Regions from separate parts of the Streptomyces sp. NPDC052064 genome, predicted to be linked through region 2. Evidence: predicted binding sites of a transcription regulator. Region 2 holds the regulator's gene; the other holds the start of a gene.

Region 1 (7,220 bases), on a different contig from region 2:
AGGAGGTACGGGCCGGCTTGGGCGCGGTGTCGCGGAAGTCGGCCAGGGCAGCGTCGGATCGCAGCCGGGCCTGCTGGGCGGCGGCGCTCAGGGCGTCGCGCTGCCGGGCGTCGGCGTCCGAGGAGGTCTCGGCCGGCAGGCCGGTGACCGGGTCGATGACCGTCTCGGTGCCGCGCGGCACGCTGAGGGCGGCGAGCAGCAGCCCCCGGGCCGCGGCGGCCTGCTGCACGGCGGAGTCCAGTTCGGCCAGGGCGTGTCCGCCGGAGCCCGCGCGGGGCGGCGTCTGCTGCGCCAGTTGCTCGGCGAGCCGGTGGAGTTCGGTGATGGCGGTGGAGTACGCCTGGTGCGCTTCGAGGGCGCTGCTCTTGCCGGTGAGGGCGGCCCGGCGTACGGCCGCGATCTCGTCGAGGTCGGAGCGGAGCGAGGCGGGCGTGTCGGTGTCGGCGCGCAGCTCCTCGACCTGCCGGTCCACGCGGGCGCTGCGCTGCTCGGAGGGCGCCTTGGACTTGGGGCGGCCGGCCGCGATGTAGGAGGTGACGTCGTCACGCTCGTCGGCGAGGGAGTGCGCGAGCCCGAGGGCGTCCTGCGTCTGCTCGGCGAGCGTCACCAGCTCCTGCGAGTCGTGGAGTTGCCCGGAGGCGGCGAGGACGGACGGGGTGCCCGCACCGGCGATGGCCGCGGCTACCACGGCCACGGCGACGATGAGCCGGTTGCGTACATGGGTGGAGCGGCCCTTGCCGGTGGGGGGTGTCGGCTCAGCGCCCTGAACGGGGGCCGTCTGCTTGCCTGTGCGACGAGGCCGCGTCTTCTGCACCGGTGCTCGCATTCCTGACTCGTGAACTCCTGGGCCCGGATGACGCTCCGTCAACTGGCGCGTACTCCGGGTACACTTCCCGACCCTCCCAGCGCCGGTGGGCAGCGCACACGCATCACCTGACCCGCCACCCGAAGGAGTGAACCCCGGAGGCGAGTTGAGGGGCAAGTTCCGCTGGCCCTTGCAGCGGCCTTGCGCGGCAGGCCGGTTGGACGCCGCGGGCAGGCGGTGGCAGTATTCGCCACCACCTCTTCCCGGAACAAAGCATTCCACCCCAAACGGGGCGCCTGACCTGTATGGCCGCGCCGGCCCGGCAACCATTGCCAGCCTTTTGCGGGCCTTGTGAAGGGCTCGTGCAGACTGGCTGGATGCGTACTGAACTCGCCACGGAACCGGGAGACGCGGAGCGCCCCAACGAGGACTTCGCCAGTATCGGACTACCGGCCTCCGGGCAGGGCGGTTCGGTCGTCGTCCTGGACGGTGTCACACCGCCGAAGGGCGGGACGGGTTGTCTGCATTCCGTCCCCTGGTTCACCGCGCGCCTCGGTGGAGCGCTGACCGAACTGACCGTTTCACTCCCGGATGTTCCCCTGGTTGACGTCTTGTCCCGTGCCATCGCGCGTACCGCCGAGGCACACGCCTCAACCTGTGACCTTTCTCACCCCCGAACACCTCAGGCCACGGTGGTCGTGGCCCGCTGGTCCCCGGAAACGGTGGAGCACCTGGTTCTGTCGGACTCGGCTCTTCTCGTGGAGTCCCCGGACGGCGTGGTGACGCCCTTCCTGGACGATCGTCTGGCTCTCCTCCCCCGCTCTGTCCTGGCCACGGACGCGCTGGTGGACTCCACGGTCCGCAACAAGGAGGGCGGCTTCTTCACGGCGGCGGCCGATCCCTCGGTGGCGCGGCGCGCGGTGACCGGAATCCTGCCCCGCCGTGAGGTACGCGCCCTGGCCGCTCTGACGGACGGGGCGGCCCGCTGGGTGGAGAGGTTCGAGGAGGGCGACTGGACGGACTGCTTCAACGTCATGCGCAAGGAGGGGCCACAGGCGCTGGTGGACCGGGTAAGGACGCTGGAACGGGCGGATTCGGCCACATCGTTCCTGGGCCGGAGCAAGACGCACGACGACGCGACGGCCCTGTACGTCGAGTTCTGAACACCCGGAACCGGGCGCTACTTCTCCATGCCGCGGTTGAGCTGGTGCAGCAGCCGGGCCAGTTCCGTGACCTCGTGGGTGTCCCAGTCGGCCAGGCGCCCGGCGTAGCGGGCGCGGCGGGCCTCGCGCACCCGGCTGACGCGGTCGTGGCCCTCCTGCGTGAGGGCGACGAGCCAGGCGCGTCCGTCGACGGGGTCGGGCTCGCGGGCGACGAGGCCGAGTTCCTCCAAGGCGCGCAGCTGGCGGGACATGGTGGCCTTGCCGACGCCGATGTAGGCGGCGAGCTCGGTGGCCCGCTGCTTGCCGCACTCGTCCAGCCGTACGAGCAGGCCGTACGCGGACGACTCCAGGTCGGGGTGGACCTCCCGGGCCATCTCGCCCTGACTGGCCCGGGCCCGCCGCAGCAGCACGGTCAGCTCCCGCTCCAGCGCCAGAAAGGCAGGCTGATCCACACCGGTTCCGGCCAGAGAGGCGTCCCGGTGTCCGTCGTCGTTGCCGTCCTGGTGCACGTGAGCCCTGCCTCGGTCGTCGCCCGCTACCTGCATTTTCCGCCGTCCGCGGCCATCGCCGCAGTTCGGCAAGTATTCCGCAGGTCACGGGGTGCGGGTCCACAGGGCCGCCACATGGTGAAGGCCCGGGCTCCCTCACGGACCCGGGCCTTCACCATCCGGTGACCTCCGTCACGCGGCCACCGGAACCTCCGGCGCCGCATCCGCCGTGGCCGGCGCGAGCGCCAGCTCCAGGACCTGGCGGACGTCGGTGACGGCGTGGACGTCGAGCTTGTCCAGCACCTCCGCCGGGACGTCGTCCAGGTCGGGCTCGTTGCGCTTGGGGATGATCACGGTGGTGATCCCGGCGCGGTGGGCGGCCAGCAGCTTCTGCTTCACGCCGCCGATCGGCAGGACCCGGCCGGTCAGCGAGACCTCGCCGGTCATCGCCACGTCCGTGCGGACCAGACGGCCGGACAGGAGCGAGGCGAGGGCCGTGGTCATCGTGACTCCGGCACTGGGTCCGTCCTTGGGGACCGCGCCCGCCGGGAAGTGGATGTGCACGCCCCGGTCCTTCAGATCACCCACCGGCAGTTCCAGCTCGGCACCGCGGGAGCGCAGGAAGCTCAGCGCGATCTGCGCGGACTCCTTCATCACGTCCCCCAGCTGACCGGTCAGGGTCAGCCCGGCCGCGCCCGTCTCCGGGTCGGCCAGCGACGCCTCGACGTACAGCACGTCACCGCCGGCGCCCGTCACCGCGAGGCCCGTCGCCACGCCCGGCACGGACGTCCGGCGCTCGGCCGGGTCCTGGGCGGACTCGGGCACGTGGTGCGGCCGTCCGATCAGGTCGCGCAGGTCCTCGTCCCGGACGGTGAACGGCAGCTCCCGCTCACCCAGTTCGTGCTGGGCCGCGACCTTGCGCAGCAGCCGGGCGATCGACCGCTCCAGGGTGCGGACGCCCGCCTCGCGCGTGTACTCACCGGCGAGCTTGCGCAGCGCGCCCTCGTCGATGGCCACCTCGTCCTTGTCGAGCCCGGCCCGCTCCAGCTGGCGCGGCAGCAGGTGGTCGCGGGCGATGACGACCTTCTCGTCCTCGGTGTAGCCGTCCAGGCGGACGATCTCCATCCGGTCGGCCAGCGCCTCCGGGATCGCCTCCAGGACGTTGGCGGTCGCGAGGAAGACCACGTCCGACAGGTCCAGCTCGACCTCCAGGTAGTGGTCCCGGAAGGTGTGGTTCTGCGCCGGATCGAGCACTTCGAGAAGGGCCGCGGCCGGGTCGCCCCGGAAGTCCGAGCCCACCTTGTCGATCTCGTCGAGCAGCACGACCGGGTTCATCGACCCGGCCTCCTTGATGGCGCGGACGACCCGGCCGGGCAGCGCGCCGACGTACGTACGCCGGTGACCGCGGATCTCGGCCTCGTCGCGGACGCCGCCGAGGGCGACGCGCACGAACTTGCGCCCCATCGCGTGGGCGACGGACTCGCCCAGGCTGGTCTTGCCGACGCCGGGCGGACCCACGAGCGCGAGCACGGCACCGCCGCGCCGCCCGCCGACCACGCCCAGTCCCCGGTCCGTACGCCGCTTGCGCACCGCCAGGTACTCGGTGATCCGCTCCTTCACGTCCTGAAGGCCGGAGTGCTCGGCGTCGAGGACGGCCTGGGCGCCCTGGATGTCGTACGCGTCCTCGGTCCGCTCGTTCCACGGCATCTCCAGGACCGTGTCGAGCCAGGTGCGGATCCACGAGCCCTCGGGCGACTGGTCGGAGGACCGCTCCAGCTTGTCGACCTCCTTGAGCGCGGCCTCGCGGACCTTCTCGGGCAGGTCGGCGGCCTCCACGCGGGTGCGGTAGTCGTCGGACTCCTCGCCCTCCTGCTCGCCGTTCAGCTCGCGCAGCTCCTTGCGGACCGCTTCCAGCTGACGCCGCAGCAGGAACTCGCGCTGCTGCTTGTCGACGCCTTCCTGGACGTCCTTGGCGATGGACTCGGCCACGTCCTGCTCGGCGAGGTGGTCGCGCAGCTGCTGGGTGGCGAGCTTCAGCCGGGCCACCGGGTCGGCGGTCTCCAGCAGCTCGACCTTCTGCTCGGTGGTCAGGAAGGGCGAGTAGCCGGAGTTGTCGGCGAGCGCCGAGACGTCGTCGATGGCCTGGACCCGGTCGACGACCTGCCAGGCACCGCGCTTGCGCAGCCAGGCGGTGGCGAGGGCCTTGTACTCCTTGACCAGTTCGGCGACCTGCCCGGGATAGGGGTCTCCCCTGTTCGAACGAAGTTGAGAACTTGGGGAAGGCTCCGGGACGGATTCGTCGACGCGGGTGCCCTCGACCCAGAGGGCCGCGCCGGGACCCGTGGTCCCCGCACCGATGCGCACCCGGCCCCGGCCGCGGATCAGCGCCCCCGGGTCGCCGTCGGCCAGCCGGCCGACCTGCTCCACGGTGCCGAGCACACCGGTGTTCGCGTACGTCCCGTCGATGCGTGGCACCAGGAGTACCCGCGGCTTTCCGGGCGTTGACCGGGCAGCGGCCTGGGCGGCCTCCACCGCGGCACGGACCTCGGAGTCGCTCAGGTCCAGCGGGACCACCATCCCGGGCAGCACGACCTCGTCGTCGAGTGGCAGCACGGGCAGGGTGAGCGGTGTGGACGTCGAAGCCATGATCTCCCCTTCGGCAGTCAAGTTGAGCTATGCCGACTCAATGCACGGGAGCGGCCGGATGTTCCCCGACGGGCGTTCGCTGTCAGCGATCACCTGTGACGCCGGGAGCGAGAGGGCGCGTAAGGTCCGAGAGTAATAAGCCAAATGGCGAAGCGCTCATTACAGGGGGTTGGCGTGGACGGGACCGTGCAGGCGTGGGTGGACGGATGGGTCGTGTCGCGCGGGGCGGCTCCCCCCGTGACCGAGCCATGGGGCTGCACGATCGACGTGGGGACGAACGGGCACGTCACTCGGCATGTGTTCGGCGCGACCGGCGACGACCTCGACGAGACGTCCGTCCGCAAGGTGGCCGGCGCGGTGACCGGGGCCGGCGTGTGGCTGAAGGCGTTCCGGGACCCGTCGGTGGTCGCCGGCTGGTTGGACGACAGCTGGTGGATCGACCCCGAGCCCGGCTACCTGATGACGGTCCCGCTGCTCCCGGGGAGCGCTCCGGACGTACCCGACGGTTACCGGCTGCGCAGCTGGTCGCGCGGCGGAGTGACGCGTGTGATGGTGACCGCGCCGGACGGTTCCCTGGCGGCGCGCGGGCAGATGGCCCCGACGGGCGCCACCGCCGTCGCCGACCAGATCGAGACGGCCCCGGAGCATCGCCGCAAGAGACTCGGCAGTCTCGTCATGCGGACCTTGCAGAGTGCCGCCGTACGGGAGGGAGCACGGACCGGTGTCCTCGCCGGTACGCCCGCGGGGCGAGGGCTCTACGAGGCGCTGGGCTGGGAAGTGGTGGCCCTGCTCACCAGCGCGAAGCACGACCCGCGGACCTGAACGGCCTCGCCCTCAGCTCCGGGCCGGTCCGGGTGAACCGGCGCGCCTCTCCCGCCACCGCCGGACCACCGGCCAGGTCGCGACACCGATGGCCAGGGCGATCAGGTGACCCCAGTTCGTCATCGGGTCGGTGAGGTCGAGCAGGTCCTGGAGCAGCATCCCGCCGAACCCGGCAAGCAGCGGCACGCGCAGCCAGGGCGGCAGCAGGCCGGCCAGGGCGCCGGTGCCGGCGGCGACGCCGAAGCTGACGCCGTAGTCGAGCCGGTGCAGCGAACTCTCGGGGAGCTGCCCGGCCAGCACCGCGAGCCCGACCGGGACCTCGGTCGCCAGGGTGGCAAGGACGTGCCCGAGCAGGAAGACACCGGCCGTGCGCAGGCCGCCGATCCGCCGTTCCAGCGCGGTCAGCACGAGCACGAACCCGATCGCGAACGGCGAGGCCACCCCGCCCGCCAGCCACAGCCCACTGCCGACCAGCACCAGCTCCGGCGTCCGCACCAGGTGCGCCACATCCGTACTGGAGCCCTGGAGCAGGGCGTGCACCAGGGCGGGGTCCGCGTACGCGGAGAACAGCGAGGTCAGGCAGAGGACGATCCCGTACCCGAACGTGAACGGCGTCCCTGTGGGAGTGGGGAACAGCCGCCAGAGCCGCGGCATCCGGAGCCGAGGCCGAGGCTTCTCCACCGCGGTGGGCTTTCGTGCGGCCGGGACCACGGTCTCGCACGGCCCTCGGCCGCCGGCCCGCTGCCGCGGCACCCCGTCCAGCAGCCCCGACACGTCGGGAACGGGCGCGCCCGTCGGCGTCGGCGTGGCCGTCTCGTCGGCCGGCGCGGTGCGTTCCACGGCGGGCGCTCCTTCCGTCACGCCCTACCCTTCGCGCACCTCCGCCTCCTGTCTGTGACGGGCGCCACGCGAGAACCGATTCACAGCAACCTGACAGCAGTGCACCGCGTCCCCTCGCCGGCCGCTCCGTAATTCTTGGCACCGGACACCCCCCACCTGCCAGGATGCTCGGATGCCTACCTCGAACGACATCCCCCACGTGCTGGACCGTCGCGAGGGCCCGCACGGCGAGGTCGTGCTGCGACGGCACGATGACCGGCTGGAGATCATCGCGAACGGCTGTTTCCTGATGGACACCTCCGACGGCCGTTCGGAGCGGCGGCTGGTCGACGCAGCCCTGGACGCCGTGGCAGGCCGGGACCGCCCGGACGTGCTGATCGGCGGCCTCGGCGTCGGCTTCTCCCTGGCCCACGCGGCGGCGGAGCCGCGCTGGGGAGGGATCACGGTCGTGGAACG
Region 2 (7,220 bases):
CTCGGAGAGTTCCGCCTCGCGCCGGATGCCGCCGGGCTGCACGGTGAGCACCTCGGTCGTGCACGCCTGGGTCGCCTCGTCCATCGCGGTCTGGATCCGGCCGAGCCCGTCCAGCACCCGGATCGCCGGACCCTCGCTCGCCGACGGGGCCGGCTGTACCTGACGCCCCAGCCCGGCGTACCACTCGAACGCCGCCACGGCCGAACCCACCCGACGCTGGCTCGCGCTGACCTCGTCGTACATCCCGCGCAGCAGCCGGGTCATGACCTCCTGCGGGGAGGTCGGCACCAGCCAGTCCATGTCGTCGGGGTCCGGGTGCAGCAGGGCCAGTTCCAGCAGGCAGGGCACCGGATCGGCGTCCCGGCGCGGCACGCGGCCCCGCCGTACGGCCCGGGAATACACGCGATCCCCGGCCTCGCACAGTCGGTCAGCACCATGTGGATGCTCCTCCGCCCCGTGCCAGGCCATCGCCGATCCCACCCCCGGTTTCGCCGTCCTTCGCAGCGCAACTATGCGCGGACGGGACCTGGTCCGCAACACGGCTTCACCACACCAGAACCCCTCTTCGCCCCATTTGCCACCGGTATGCGCAGCCGCCCTCATGGGCGCTTGGAGCGAGAGGGGAGTGGCGCGAACGCAGCCGATCCGCAGGCTCTCCTGCTGGAGCGCGTCTTCGGCCCGGTCGTCGAGCGGATCCCGGGAACAGGCCATGTTCCGGACCGGCTTCCGTTCGCGCCGGTCCGCGCGGCTGTGAGCGGTACGGTGAACCCGGGCGGGTTCACCGCGGTGTTGGTGTGGATGGCAGATCTACCGGCGGCGGGAGGCCCGGCATGCAGACACGAGTCGAGCTCCGGCGTCTGCCCGCCGTTGACGCGTTACGCGGTTTCGCCCTGCTGGGCATCCTGACGGTCAACAGCGCGCAGATCATGGATCCCTACGTGTCGGAAGGGATCCGCGAGCCCGGGGCGCCCCTCTGGGACCAGGTCGCCATGTGGCTGGTGACGGCGTTCGCGGCCACCAAGTTCTACCTCTTGTTCTCGTTCCTGTTCGGCTACAGCTTCACCCTCCAGACGGTCTCCGCCGAACGGGACGGAGCGAACGTCACCGCACGCTACCTGCGCCGGTCCCTGGGCCTGGTGCTGCTCGGCCTGGTGCACGCCGTCCTGCTGTACGACGGCGACATCCTCATGACCTACGGCGTCCTGGGACTGGCCCTGTTGTGCGCACGGCGGATCAGACCGGCCACCGCCGTGAAGGCCGCCGTCTGGATCTATGGGGTCTTCGGTGTCCTCCTCACCGGGCTGGGGGCACTGGCCGCGTGGGCCGACGAGGAGGAGTCCATCCCTCGACAGGAGATCGCGAGCACCGTGGCCGCCTACCGTGGCAGCGCCGGCACGGTCGTACAGGAGAACCTGGACCGGCTGCCCCTGGCGCTCCTCGGCGTTCTCCTCATGGCCCCGGGCGTGCTCGCCGCGTTCCTCGTCGGCCTGGCGGCGGGAAAGCGGCGCCTGCTCGCCCCGGGCGGAGCGGACCGCTCCCGGCTGCTCCGGATCACCGCCACCGGACTGGCCGTCGGAGCCCCGGGGGCCGTCTTCTTCGCCTCCGCCGCCCACGGGCCGCTGGACGACCGATGGCACTTCCTGGGAATCGGCGTGGGCATGCTGACGGCGCCCGCCCTGTCCGCCGCGTACGCCTGCACCCTGCTGCTCCTGCTGCACTCGCCCTGGGGAAACCGGATCCAGCGGCTGTTCGCCCCGGCGGGCCGCCTGGCGCTCACGAACTACCTCGGGCAGTCCCTGACCATGATGTTCGTGGCCACGGCGTACGGCCTGTCCCTCTACGGACGCGTGGGAGCTGCCGCCGTGCTGCTGCTCGCGGGCGCCGTGTACGCGCTCCAGCTCGCCCTCAGCACGGCGTGGATCCGGCGCTTCCGGCACGGGCCCGCCGAGTGGCTGCTCCGGGCGATCACCCTGGCAGGACGCCCGGGACGGGCCGGTACACCGCGAGCGCCGGAACCGGCTACTTGAGCCCGATCGCCGCGCAAGCCGTCTTGTACTTCGCCGTGCAGATGTCCGACAGCTTGTAGATGTCGTCCGCGACCACCGTGTCCTTGATGTTCTCCTTCGTCAGCGCCACCACGGGCACGAGCTGGGCGGGGATGCCCTTGTGGGTGGGGCTGTCGACCTTGTCGCGGGTGAGCGCGGCGAACTGGATGTCGCGGCCCTGGACCCTGGCCACGGCCATCTCCGCGGCGTTCTCGGCCTCCTGCGGGTACGACTTGTACACGCTCATGTACTGGTCGCCGGTGATGATCCGCTGCACCGCCGGGAGCTCCGCGTCCTGGCCGGTGATCGGCGGCAGGTCGGTCACGCCCGCGGACTCCAGCGCCTTGACGATGCCGCCCGCCATGCCGTCGTTGGCGGAGTACACCGCGACGATGTTGTCCTTGCCGATCTTCTCGATCGCCTCGGCCATGTTGGCCTGCGCGTTCTCCGGCTTCCAGTCCTTGGTGTCGAAGGACTGCGCGATCGTCACCTTGCCGTTGAGCTCGGACATCGCACCGGCCTTGAACTGCTTGGCGTTCGGGTCCGTCGACGAGCCGTTCATCATGACGATCTTGTCGGAGAGGCTCGCCTTCTCGCCGATGGCCTCCAGCAGGGTGCGTCCCTGGACCTCGCCGACCAGTTCGTTGTCGAAGGAGATGTACGCGTCGATCGGGCCCTCGGCCAGCCGGTCGTAGGCGATGACCGGGATGCCGGCGTCCTTGGCCTTCTTCACGCCGTCGGCGATGGCGTGTGCGTCGACGGCGTCCAGCAGGATCACGTCGACCCGGCGGTCGATCATCTGCTGCAGCTGGTCGGCCTGCTTGTCCGCGCTCGCCTCGGCGTTGGCGTACTCGACGCGGCCCCGGTCGTTGGTGAGGGACTCGACCTTCGTCTTGATGATGGGGTAGTCGAAGTTCTCGTACCGGGTGTTCGCCTTCTCCGGCAGCAGCAGGCCCACCGTGATGTCGTTGCCCTTCGTCGGGCTCGCGTCGTCGCTGCTCCCGGTCGCGTTGAGCACACCGCAGCCGGCGAGCGTGACGGACATCGTGGCCGCGGCCACGGATATGGAGATACGACGACGCATGCGGGAGCTCACTTCGCGTGTGATTCGGACGTGGGCACACCTTTGTGGCCCATGTGACTGAAAAGCCAACGCGGACGCGCCCCCAGCGTCAAGCGGAACCACTTAACGAGATGACAACACCACGCTCCGCAGCAGTTGTGAAGACCCTGCGGAATCGCCTCCCGGTGCCTTGCACCATCCAGCCATCCACGGGAGACCCAGCGAAAACGTCCCAAGACATACGAAAGAGGCCGGGAGTCTCCTCCCGGCCCCTTTCACAGGCGTACGCGCGTCAGTCCGACTGCTGCTGCCGCTTCGGCCGCCACACCACCAGCGCGCTGGTCTGCTGGACCTCCTGGTACGGCACCAGGTCACGGCGGTACGACGCGTGCACCGCCGCTTCGCGCTGCCGCATGGCCGCCGCCGCACCGTCGAGCGCGTCCTCCAGCTCGGCCACACGGGCCTGGAGCGCGGCGACCTGGTTCTCCAGTTCGATGATGCGCTTGATGCCCGCCAGGTTGATGCCCTCGTCCTGCGACAACTGCTGGACGGTGCGCAGCAGTTCGATGTCCCGGGCCGAATAGCGGCGCCCCCGGCCCGGGGTACGGTCCGGAGACACCAGACCCAGGCGGTCGTACTGGCGCAGGGTCTGCGGGTGCAGGCCGGACAGCTGGGCCGCCACCGAGATGACGTAGACCGGGGTTTCCTCGGTCAGTTCATACGGGTTGCGTCGACGACCGTCCATCTGACTCATGCTCCCTTCGCGGCCTGGAACAGATCCGCCCGCGGATCCTCACCCGCGGTCGCCTCGCGATACGCCTCGAGTGCGTCACGAGCCTTCCCCGTCAGGTCCTGCGGAACACTCACCTCGACGCTGACCAAGAGGTCGCCCCGGGTGCCGTCCTTGCGGACCGCGCCCTTGCCCCGGGCGCGCATCGTGCGGCCGTTGGGCGTGCCCGGCGGCAGCTTCAGCGTGACGGGCGGCCCGCCCAGCGTCGGCACCCGGACCTCGCCGCCGAGGGCCGCCTCGGCGAAGGTCACCGGGACGGTGACGGTGAGGTTGTCGTCCTTACGGCCGAACACCGGGTGGGAGTCGACGTGCACGACCACGTACAGATCGCCCGCCGGGCCGCCGCGCTCGCCCGGCGCCCCCTTGCCGCGCAGCCGGATCCGCTGGCCGTCGCTGACGCCCGCGGGGATGCGCACCTGCATGGTCCGCGAGGACTTGGCCCGGCCGCTGCCCTTGCAGACCTCGCAGGCGTTCTCCGCGATCAGGCCGCGGCCCTTGCAGTCCGGGCAGGGGTCGGTGAGGGAGAAGCCACCGCCGCTGCCCCGGGCGACCTGTCCGGTACCGACGCAGGTCGGACACACCCGCGGTGTGCCGTTCTTGTCGCCGGTGCCCGAACAGGCCTTGCAGGGCGACTGCGAGGACATCCGCAGCGGGACGGTCGCGCCCTCGATCGCCTCCGTGAAGCTCAGCGTGACCTCGGACTCGATGTCCTGGCCGCGCCGGGGGTGCGTACGCGTGCCCGGGCCCGCGCCGCCGCGGTTGAACAGGCCCCCGAAGACGTCACCGAGTCCACCGCCGAAACCGCCGGCTCCCTGACCGCCCGGGGCGCCTCCGAAGAGGTCGCCCAGGTCGAAGTTGAAGGAGCCGCCGCCCGCGCCGGGCCCCGGGCGGAAGCCGCCGTTGCCGAAGAGGGCGCGTGCCTCGTCGTACTCCTTGCGCTTCTTGGGATCGCCGAGGATGTCGTTGGCCTCGGAGATCTCCTTGAAGCGCTCCTCCGCCTTGACGTTGCCCTTGTTGGCGTCCGGGTGGTACTCGCGGGCGAGCTTCCGGTACGCCTTCTTGATCTCGGCCTCGGTGGCGTCCTTGGGGACGCCGAGGACCTTGTAGTAGTCCTTCTCGATGAAGTCCTTGGTGCTCATCCTCGACGCCCCTCCTTCCCTTCGTCCGCTATGCCGTCAGCCCTCTTCCGGGCCACCGCTCTCCTTGTCGTCGGCTTCGGCGGTCTCGTCCGCCTTGACCGTCTGCGCCCCCGGCTGGGGCTCGGCCACCGCCACCCGCGCGGGGCGGATGGTGCGCTCGCCGATCCGGTACCCGGGCTGCAGAATCGCCACGCACGTCGTCTCGGTGACGTCCGGCGCGTAGCTGTGCATCAGGGCTTCGTGGATCGTCGGGTCGAAGGGCTCGCCCTCCTTGCCGAACTGCTGGAGGCCCATCTTGGCCGCCGTGCTCTCCAGCGACTCGGCGACGGACTTGAAGCCGCCGACCAGTTCGCCGTGCTCACGTGCGCGGCCGATGTCGTCGAGCACGGGCAGGAGCTCGGTCAGGAGGTTCGCGATGGCGATCTCCTTGACCGCGATCCGGTCACGCTCGACCCGGCGGCGGTAGTTCTGGAACTCGGCCTGGAGGCGCTGGAGGTCCGCCGTGCGCTCGCTGAGCGCCGTGCGTGCCTGGTCCAGCTGGGCCACCAGAGCCACGTCCTGGCCCGTGTCCCCGGCCGGGGCCGCCCCCTCCTCCGGCGAGGGGGAGTCGGCCTTCGGCTCGGCGTCGTCGGAGGTGGCGCCGGAAGGGACGTCGGGCTGCTGCTCGTCGAAGCCCGGGGTCTCCTCCGTCACGCGGCACCGTCCTTCCGCTCGTCGTCCACGATCTCGGCGTCGACCACGTCGTCGTCGGCCTTGGCGTCACCGGCGCCGGCACCCGCACCGGCTCCCGCGGAGGCGCCGTCGGCGGCCTGCGCGGCGCCCGCGTCGGCGTACATGGCCTGGCCGAGCTTCTGCGAGATGGCCGCGACCTTCTCCGTGGCGGTGCGGATCTCGGCCGTGTCCTCGCCCTTGAGCTTCTCCTTCAGCTCATTGACGGCTTCCTCGACCTCGGTCTTGATCTCGCCCGGGACCTTGTCCTCGTTGTCCTTGAGGAACTTCTCGGTCTGGTAGACGAGCTGCTCGCCCTGGTTGCGGGACTCGGCGGCCTCGCGGCGCTTGTGGTCCTCCTCCGCGTACTGCTCGGCCTCCTGGCGCATGCGGTCGACCTCGTCCTTCGGCAGCGAGGAGCCGCCGGTGACGGTCATCTTCTGTTCCTTGCCCGTGCCCAGGTCCTTCGCGGTCACGTGCATGATGCCGTTGGCGTCGATGTCGAAGGAGACCTCGATCTGCGGGACGCCGCGCGGCGCCGGGGGCAGACCGGTCAGCTCGAACATCCCGAGCTTCTTGTTGTACGCCGCGATCTCGCGCTCGCCCTGGTAGACCTGGATCTGCACGGACGGCTGGTTGTCCTCGGCCGTCGTGAAGATCTCGGACCGCTTGGTCGGGATCGTGGTGTTGCGCTCGATGAGCTTGGTCATGATGCCGCCCTTGGTCTCGATACCGAGGGACAGCGGGGTGACGTCGAGGAGCAGGACGTCCTTGACCTCACCCTTGAGGACACCGGCCTGCAGGGCGGCGCCGATGGCGACGACCTCGTCCGGGTTCACGCCCTTGTTGGCGTCCTTGCCGCCGGTCAGCTCCTTGACGAGCTCGGCGACGGCGGGCATACGGGTCGAGCCGCCGACGAGAACGACGTGGTCGATCTCGGAGAGGTTGATCCCGGCGTCCTTGATGACGTTGTGGAACGGCGTCTTGCAGCGCTCCAGCAGGTCCGCGGTCAGCTGCTGGAACTGGGCGCGGGTGAGCTTCTCGTCGAGGTGCAGGGGGCCCTCGGCGGAGGCGGTGATGTAGGGCAGGTTGATCGAGGTCTCGGTGGACGAGGACAGCTCGATCTTGGCCTTCTCGGCGGCCTCGCGCAGACGCTGGAGGGCCATCTTGTCCTTGCCCAGGTCCACGCCGTGGCCGGACTGGAACTGCTGGACCAGGTAGTCGACGATGCGCTGGTCCCAGTCGTCACCACCGAGGTGGTTGTCACCGTTGGTGGCCTTCACCTCGACGACACCGTCGCCGATCTCCAGCAGCGAGACGTCGAACGTACCGCCACCGAGGTCGAAGACCAGGATGGTCTGGTCGTCCTTGTCGAGGCCGTACGCCAGGGCGGCCGCGGTGGGCTCGTTGACGATGCGCAGCACGTTCAGACCGGCGATCTCGCCGGCCTCCTTCGTGGCCTGGCGCTCGGAGTC

What was found. The regulator HspR, encoded in region 2, represses chaperone genes until heat shock. The targets are predictions, from matches to a motif close to TTGAGNNNNNNNNNCTCAA.
Region 1: the regulator HspR is predicted to act here: its motif matches at 5,125-5,143, upstream of lon (endopeptidase La).

Annotation. Positions count from the first base shown of each region.
Region 1 covers NZ_JBVJJE010000001.1:25,948-33,167, forward strand. Annotated here, with positions in the region: gene ACZ6TU_RS00140 (sensor histidine kinase) at 1-826, opposite strand, end outside; gene ACZ6TU_RS00145 (protein phosphatase 2C domain-containing protein) at 1,183-1,968, shown strand; gene ACZ6TU_RS00150 (MarR family winged helix-turn-helix transcriptional regulator) at 1,986-2,477, opposite strand; gene lon (endopeptidase La) at 2,649-5,102, opposite strand; gene ACZ6TU_RS00160 (GNAT family N-acetyltransferase) at 5,277-5,924, shown strand; gene ACZ6TU_RS00165 (rhomboid-like protein) at 5,937-6,764, opposite strand; gene ACZ6TU_RS00170 (spermidine synthase family protein) at 6,937-7,220, shown strand, end outside.
Region 2 covers NZ_JBVJJE010000002.1:257,892-265,111, forward strand. Annotated here, with positions in the region: gene ACZ6TU_RS05785 (helix-turn-helix transcriptional regulator) at 1-468, opposite strand, end outside; gene ACZ6TU_RS05790 (DUF418 domain-containing protein) at 831-2,027, shown strand; gene ACZ6TU_RS05795 (sugar ABC transporter substrate-binding protein) at 2,020-3,129, opposite strand; gene ACZ6TU_RS05800 (heat shock protein transcriptional repressor HspR) at 3,401-3,853, opposite strand; gene dnaJ (molecular chaperone DnaJ) at 3,859-5,037, opposite strand; gene grpE (nucleotide exchange factor GrpE) at 5,074-5,730, opposite strand; gene dnaK (molecular chaperone DnaK) at 5,727-7,220, opposite strand, start outside.